Regions from separate parts of the Solibacillus sp. FSL K6-1126 genome, predicted to be linked through region 2. Evidence: riboswitches for the same ligand, from Rfam matches in the RefSeq annotation. Region 2 holds a riboswitch; the other holds the start of a gene.
What was found. A riboswitch is a leader RNA that binds a small molecule or an ion and turns the genes downstream of it on or off. The one in region 2 is predicted to bind S-adenosylmethionine.
Positions count from the first base shown of each region.

Region 1: linked by a shared signal. The riboswitch ahead of MHH44_RS02340 (O-acetylhomoserine aminocarboxypropyltransferase/cysteine synthase family protein) and the one ahead of metK (methionine adenosyltransferase) in region 2 are both predicted to bind S-adenosylmethionine.

Region 1 is NZ_JBBOPD010000001.1:479,501-483,717, reverse strand. It holds gene MHH44_RS02345 (hypothetical protein) at 433-831, opposite strand; gene MHH44_RS02340 (O-acetylhomoserine aminocarboxypropyltransferase/cysteine synthase family protein) at 1,021-2,325, opposite strand; SAM riboswitch class I at 2,442-2,556, opposite strand; gene nfsA (oxygen-insensitive NADPH nitroreductase) at 2,803-3,537, shown strand; gene MHH44_RS02330 (hypothetical protein) at 3,780-4,217, opposite strand, start outside.
Region 2 is NZ_JBBOPD010000001.1:3,117,181-3,121,397, forward strand. It holds gene MHH44_RS15405 (alpha/beta hydrolase) at 1-234, opposite strand, end outside; gene MHH44_RS15410 (gamma carbonic anhydrase) at 488-1,000, shown strand; gene metK (methionine adenosyltransferase) at 1,117-2,313, opposite strand; SAM riboswitch class I at 2,577-2,692, opposite strand; gene pckA (phosphoenolpyruvate carboxykinase (ATP)) at 2,892-4,217, shown strand, end outside.

The DNA of each region.
Region 1 (4,217 bases), 2.6 Mb from region 2:
TGTGTTTTGGGCTAAGTAGTTGAGAGAGTTTTGTTATGTTCTAATATATTCAGAAATCGTCTAATATATTTTGAAATGTTCTAATAAAATTGCGATCTTCTAATATAACCGGTTAATGTTCTAAAATGGGGTCGCAATCTGCTAATATCCACACTCAATTTGCGAATATCGCTCACACTTCTTCTAATATCGCTCATCATTGTTCTAATAAATCGCAAACACCGGTTTCAACAACCATTTCCTGCCCGGAAAATAAGCGTACCCAACCTTCAAATTCACCCAAATTCTAATAACATCGACATTTCTTCTAATATCCCCAAAATTTCTTCTAATAATCGTTTTCATACTTCTAATAAACCATATACACCGTGTAAAAAAATCACCAAATAAAAAAACACTAGCAAGGGGGCTCGCTAGTGTTCCGGAATTATTTTATACTGCCACGTTTATATCATTATATGCCCGTAAACGATAGGCAGTTAAAATCTTGGTCATGACGATTTCCTCTTTTGCCGAGAAGTCAGGGACCGCGTATGGGCGCTCTACTAACTGAAATTCCCCATATTTTAAGAACCACTCTCTAGCTGGCGATAAAATATGGGCTGTACCATGAATTTTGTATTCCTCGGCAACTTCTTTTATAACATAACCCGCTGTGGCAAGATCGTGAGCTTGTTCTGAGAAAGCACTGTGTCCGAAAACATGCTGCCACATTGTATTCACATCCGCCAAAATTTGCTGGATCGCACAAGCGTTCACAAATTCCTTTACGTCATTTAGTTCATAAATAATATAGGCTGCAACGTTTTGTGCACTGTATACTTTCCCCATGTTGAACAACTCCTTTTCTTCCAATGATGCTGCAACATCACTTTAAATTTTTCCGGTTGGTAATATAATTATCCCAATTGTATTACTAGGTATTTAATTTGTCAATAAAACTTATAAAAATAGTAGGGATTAATTTTCTAAAAATTGCTTAGCTTTTCGAATGGGAAAAGCTAAGCCTTTTTTAAAGCATTATGCGTTTGTTTCTACTCCAATTTCCGCTGCAACTTTCGCTAATGCCTGCTCTAAATCCGCGATAATATCTTCCGCTGCTTCTAACCCGATCGATAAGCGAATGAGCTCTTCCGATACGCCGGCAGTTTTTAATTCTTCCGCAGATAACTGTTGGTGTGTTGTGCTCGCAGGATGAATAATTAATGAACGGGCATCGCCAACGTTCGCTACATGTGAGAACAATTCCACGTTATCGATTACTTGGCGGCCAGCTTCACGTCCGCCTTTAATTCCGAACGTAATGATTGATCCGAAGCCGTTTTTCAAATACTTTTTCGCTAAATCATGTGTCGCAAAATCTTCAAAGCCGTTGTAATTCACGTACTCCACAAATGGGTGGTTTCTTAAATACTCTGCAACTTTCTGTGTATTTTCATTGTGTCGGACAATACGCAAATGAAGCGTTTCAAGTCCTTGCAGGAAATTAAATGCCGCGTCAGCAGATAATGTTGGACCAAAATCACGCAATAGTTGAACACGAAGCTTTGTCGCAAATGCAGCGCCTGCTGTGTCAATTCCGTATCTTAGACCGTGGTATGAAGTATCGGGTTCTGTAAACCCTGGATGTCTTCCTTGTGTCCAGTCGAATTTACCGGCATCAACGACAATCCCGCCGATCGTCGTTCCATGACCGCCAATCCATTTTGTTGCAGAATGAATGACAACATCCGCGCCGAATTCAATCGGATTACTTCCATATGGGGAAGCAAATGTGCTGTCGATTAATAAAGGAAGACCATTGTCATGAGCGATGTTTGCTACCGCTTCAATATCCAGTACTTTCAAGCTTGGATTTCCGATAATTTCTGCGAAGATTGCCTTCGTTTTATCAGTGATTGCCGCTTGGAAATTCTCAGGATTTGATTCATCTACGAATTTTACTGTAATGCCGTAGCGAGGCAATGTTGTCGCGAATAAATTATATGTCCCACCGTAAAGTGAACCTGCCGCTACAATTTCATCCCCTGCACCGGCTACGTTTAAAATAGAAAATGCTACTGCTGCTGCGCCAGATGAAAGCCCTACTGCAGCTGTGCCCCCTTCTAATAAAGCAACCCGTTCCTCAAATGCCCCGACTGTCGGGTTCATAATTCTTGAATAAATATTGCCTGTTTCCTGTAATGCAAATAGACGTTGCGCATGAGCTGTGTCATTAAATGCATAGGCCGTTGTACGGTAAACCGGAACTGCAATTGCTCCTGTTTCCGGGTCTGGCTTTTGACCCCCGTGTAATAATAATGTTTCTGGTCTTAAATTTGTCATTTTAATACCCCCAAAAATTTAATCGATGGTGAAATCGGTGTTTTTGAGGAGGATTTTTTAAATGAAAAAAACCCTCTTCAGTTAAGAAGAGGGTTGCGCATGAGCAAGTTTGCCTCCTCTTATCTTTCAAAATGATTGTCCATTTTGTAGGATTTAGCACCTTAGTCAGTTCATCACTTACTGGTTGCCGGGCATCTCAGGGCCTATTCCCTCCGCCGCTCTTGATAAGAGTTATGTGATTTGTGTTCCATCGTTGAGTCTCAGTATAAAACATACTAATCCGATATGTCAACACAAAAAAATTAAAATTTTCAGATTTCTATTCTGATTACTCTTATCTGTATTTAACGATATGCAAAAATTTCCTCCCTATGAATTGAATAGACGCTTATAATCGACTTCAACTAAAATATTGACTAAAATAAGCTTGAAGGATATACCATTAAGATTTTTATTACATAAAAGGGAGATGTTCACGTGAATACAAAAGAATTATTACGCAGTCACACATCTGTTCGCAAATATACAGGTGAGGAAATTTCAAAAGAAACTGTCATCGATTTAATCGAAACAGCACAAATGGCGGCAAGCTCGCATTTTGTGCAGGCATACAGTGTTATCTGGGTAACGGATGAAGAAAAGAAAACTAAACTGGGTGAACTGTCTAAAAACGAATTCCAATTCAAAACAGCTGGTGCCTCTTTCTTATTTTGCGTAGATTTCAAACGTTTGCAGGTAGCTGGTCAAAAGCACGGAGTCGATATTTCTGCTGACACGGCTGAAAACGTGCTTGTAGGTGTAGCAGATGTTGCATTATTTGCGCAAAACTTTGTTATTGCAGCAGAATCAATGGGTTATGGCATTTGCTATATTGGCGGTGCCCGTACAAATCCTAAGGAAATTAGCGAGCTGTTCAATTTACCGGAATATGTTTTCCCGCTATTTGCGATGACGATTGGTACACCGACAAAACGCAATGAAACAAAACCACGTTTACCAGTAGCTGCGGTATTGCATGAAAATGGCTATGATCTTGATCAATACGATACGCTTCTAGATGAGTATGATGGCATTATGGAAGACTATTACAGCAGCCGATCTTCAAATCAAAAGACGGCAACATGGACGAAGCAAATGGCTGATTACTTAGTAGAACAAAATCGTCCACATATGAAAGAGTTTCTCGCTTCACAAGGTTTCACTTGGAAGTAGGCTTATAAACCAAAAATGCTATTTTTCTCTATGAGAAAAATAGCATTTTTTGCTGAGCGTTAAAAATTGATTTCCATTCCGGGACGCTTTCCGCGGGCACGGCCTGAGCCTGTAGTCTCAGGCGTCGTGCTGTTCCCGCCGGAGTCGCCCTACATTCCAATCAATTTTACAAAGTATCCGTTTCTTAATAAGGGTTTTCTTCTTATCCAGCGGTACTTCTACTTCTGCCCAAATTGCTTTATTTATTTCAATCCTTCAATTTGCAATGCTTTCACAGGCTGGAAATCTTCCCCTGTTTTCGCATACGTAATGGTCGCCTGATCGCCTTCTTGTAAGTAAATTGCAAACGGTGCAACTTCTGTAGAAACAATGAAGTTTTCACCTGTATTTGCCAGGAATGATACGATCGTGAAATCACCTACACGCTCTTTATAAACACGCACAACTTTTACCGTCGCCTTTGCTTCTTCAGCATTTGAAGTACCGTCTACCGTACTTCCGCCACGACTTAGCGCTGTTTTATAAAGTCTTAACGCTTCATTTGGTGTTGTACCATACGCCGAAATTTCAGGATTTGCTGCTGACACGATAAAGTAATTTTGCAGGAATCCGTTCGCATCGAGTACAGCTGACAGCCAACTCGCTTCACCGTAGAAGTTGTAAAGGATCGGCATTTCACC
Region 2 (4,217 bases):
TAGTGCCACTTTCAATAATACTTTTGTATACTTATAATATTCTTTAAAATCTTCATCATGATACGTTGTATACTTTCCTTGCTCTCCATGTCCAGGTAAATCCCCCATTACAACATGAAAGTGTGAGCTGCGGAACTTTTCAATTAACCATGCGTACCACCGATGATGTTCATATGCGCTATGAAGAATAACGACTACGGCTTTTGGTTGTTGCTCTGTTTCCCATTTCCACATGGCCAATACTCCTTACATATAAAATATTTTTATGACATAAACACGTGATCCTTTAATTCAGGAATGAGTTTGCCGATTATCAAAAAATTACGATATTGCACCTTCTTTAACATCGGCATCATTATATTACTATTTATTTGTATAATTATAATACATTCCGTTCTAAAAGAAATGTTAATTGAAAAATCTTCACGTTTTGTTACGATATCTATAGATTTATCTACAATTTTATAGAAGAAATGAGGAAATGCACATGATTTACCCTTATAAGGATAAAATACCAACGATTCACCCTTCTGCATTCATTGCAGACTATGCCACAATTACCGGTGATGTAACAATCGGTGCCGAAACTTCAATTTGGTTTAACACGGTAATTCGTGGCGATGTAAACAAAACTATAATTGGTGACCGTGTCAGTATCCAGGATTTGAGCTGCCTTCACCAAAGTCCCGCTGCCCCTCTCATTATTGAAGACGAAGTAACAGTAGGTCATCAAGTTACATTACATAGCTGTACAATTAAAAAACGCGCTTTAGTTGGTATGGGTTCCATCATACTGGACGGGGCTGTTATAGGCGAGGGTGCATTTATTGGTGCCGGCAGTCTTGTACCACCGGGAAAAGTGATTCCTCCCAATTGTTTAGCGATGGGTCGCCCAGCAAAAGTCGTACGTGAAGTGACAGCAGAAGATCGCGCAGATATGGATCGGATAATTTCAGAATATGTGGCAAAAGGGCAATACTATAAATCACTTCAAAAATAATTTAACAGTCATTCCCCTCTTTGAATCTTATAAATCTATACCTTGTTAAAAAGAAATCTTATATAAGATCATAAAAAAGGAGCTATCCATTAAACTGGATGCTCCTTTTTATTATATTAAATTCCTGCTTTAGCTTTCAATTCAGCCGCTTTATCCGTACTTTCCCATGGCACATTTAAATCTGTGCGACCGAAATGTCCGTATGCTGCTGTTTGCTTATAAATCGGACGACGTAAATCAAGCATTTTAATAATGCCCGCAGGACGTAAATCAAATAGCTCACGTACCCAGTTCACGATTTTTGATTCTTCTACTTTTCCTGTACCGAATGTATCAACCGCGATTGATACAGGTTGTGCAACACCGATTGCATACGCCAGTTGCACTTCAGCACGGTCAGCTAGGCCAGCTGCTACAATGTTTTTAGCAACATAACGTGCTGCATATGCTGCAGAGCGGTCAACTTTTGTCGCATCCTTACCGGAGAATGCTCCGCCACCATGACGCGCATAGCCGCCGTAAGTATCAACAATAATTTTACGACCTGTAAGACCTGCATCTCCTTTAGGCCCGCCGATTACGAAACGACCTGTTGGGTTGATGAAGTATTTTGTTGCTTCATCCAATAATTGAGCAGGAACAACCGGTTTAATAACGTGCTCTTTAATATCTGTTTGAATTTGTTCTAATGTTGCTTCTTCATCATGCTGTGTTGAAATAACGATTGTATCCACACGAACAGGTTCATTGTTTTCATCATATTCGATTGTTACTTGTGTTTTACCATCCGGACGTAAATATTCCAATTCTCCTGATTTACGTACTTCTGTTAAACGACGTGCTAATTTATGAGCTAAAGAAATTGGCATCGGCATTAATTCCGGTGTTTCGTTACATGCATAGCCGAACATTAATCCTTGGTCGCCTGCACCGATTGCTTCCAGTTCATCATCCGTCATTGAACCTTCACGTGCTTCCAATGCTTGGTCAACACCTTGTGCAATGTCAGGTGATTGCTCTCCTACAGCTACTAGTACTGCAAGGTTTTCCGCATCAAAGCCGTACTTACCGCGTGTGTAGCCGATTTCTGCCACTGTATCACGGATAATTCCTTTCATATCTACATAAGTAGAAGTTGTAATCTCACCAGATACTAGTACTAAGCCTGTTGTTACCGTAGTTTCACAAGCTACACGTGCATTTGGATCTGCAGCTAAAATAGCGTCTAAAATGGCATCCGAAATTTGGTCACAAATTTTATCCGGATGTCCTTCCGTTACACTTTCTGATGTAAACAGTCGACGATTTGTCATGTCATTTCCTCCTAAATCACTTTGGCAATTGTTTTTTATTGATACGGTACTCATTACCCATGTCCGTTATATAAAGCAATTACGCTAATGCGTATCTACCTTTTAACGTCAAGCTATATTTGCTTTAACACGAGGGTCTGAAAGGCTGTAACTATATAATTTTCGCTCAGCACGAAATTGTAAAACAAAATAAAAAAAATCCTTTCTCTCATAGCCGTGTTCATCACACGTGAGGAAAGGATATTACGTTTCGTTACCTTTCACTCTTATCGTTCAAGGGAATTTTTGCCCTTGCATCAGGTTGGCACCAACACGTATAAAATATACGCAGGTTGCCGGGTTTCATAGGGCCTGCCCCTCCACCAGCTCGGGATAAGAGTATCCGTTCAATTAAACATCTTACGCAAAAAAACAAGTGCTGTCAACAAATTTTGACGTATTTCGCAATGTTTAAAATTCCGGAAAAAATAATTTGCAATTAGTATAGATTATTTCACTTAATGTGTTATACTATTTTTGAATTAGGAATCAACTCCCCTCTATAAGGGAATACTATAAAAAAGGATGGTATTTAATAGATGAATTCGGTAGAAATTGCTAACGAGCTGAAAGAACTTTTAAACGGGGAAAACATCAAAACTCAATTATCTGTTCCACAATTAGTTGAAAAAGCTACATCACGCGGAGAAGCCGTGCTGACTGTTGAAGGTGCATTACGTGCCCAAACAGGAAAATACACTGGCCGTTCTCCAAAAGATAAATATATAGTAAAAGAAGAAATTTGCAACAATAAAATCGATTGGGGCAAAGTTAACCGTCCGATTTCTGCAGAGGTATTTGATAAACTTTATGTGAAAGTTGTAAATTACTTAAAAGAACGTGACGAGTTATATGTATTCAACGGTTTTGCAGGTGCAGACAAAGAGTCTCAATTATCCATTAAAGTAATTAATGAATATGCTTGGCATAATCTATTCTGTCATCAATTGTTCATCCGCCCAACAGCAGACGAATTGGCTAAACATGTTGCCGAGTTTACAATCGTATCTGCGCCAAACTTCAAAGCAGATCCTGAAGTAGACGGTACAGGATCGGAAACATTCATTATAACATCTATTGAAAAGAAAATCATCTTAATCGGCGGAACTGAGTACGCAGGTGAAATGAAGAAGTCAATCTTCGGTATTATGAACTACTTATTGCCTGAACAAGGTATCTTCCCAATGCATTGCTCTGCAAACGTTGGTGAAGGTGGCGATGTTGCATTATTCTTCGGTCTATCTGGTACGGGAAAAACAACTTTATCTGCTGATAAAGATCGTAAATTAATCGGTGACGATGAGCACGGTTGGTCTGATAACGGCGTATTCAACATTGAAGGTGGATGCTATGCAAAAACAATCAACCTATCTGCTGAAAATGAGCCGGAAATTTATAATGCAATTCGCTTTGGTTCAGTACTGGAAAACGTTGCGGTAGATCCTGAAACACGCGAATGCGACTATGCTGACGGTTCATTAACAGAAAATACACGTGTCGCTTACCCTATCGACTATATTGACAATATTGTGTTACCATCAGTAGCAGGTCATCCAAATACAATCGTCTTCTTAACAGCCGATGCATTTGGTGTATTACCTCCTATTTCTAAATTGACAAAAGAGCAGGCAATGTATCACTTCCTAAGTGGTTTCACATCAAAACTTGCCGGCACAGAACGTGGTGTAACAGAGCCAGAACCAGTATTCTCTACATGCTTCGGTTCTCCATTCCTACCGCTTGCTGCAACAGTTTATGCAGAGCAATTAGGTAAGAAAATTGATGAGCACGGTTCACAAGTTTTCCTAGTAAACACTGGTTGGACTGGTGGCGAATATGGTGTAGGCAGCCGTATGAAGCTTTCT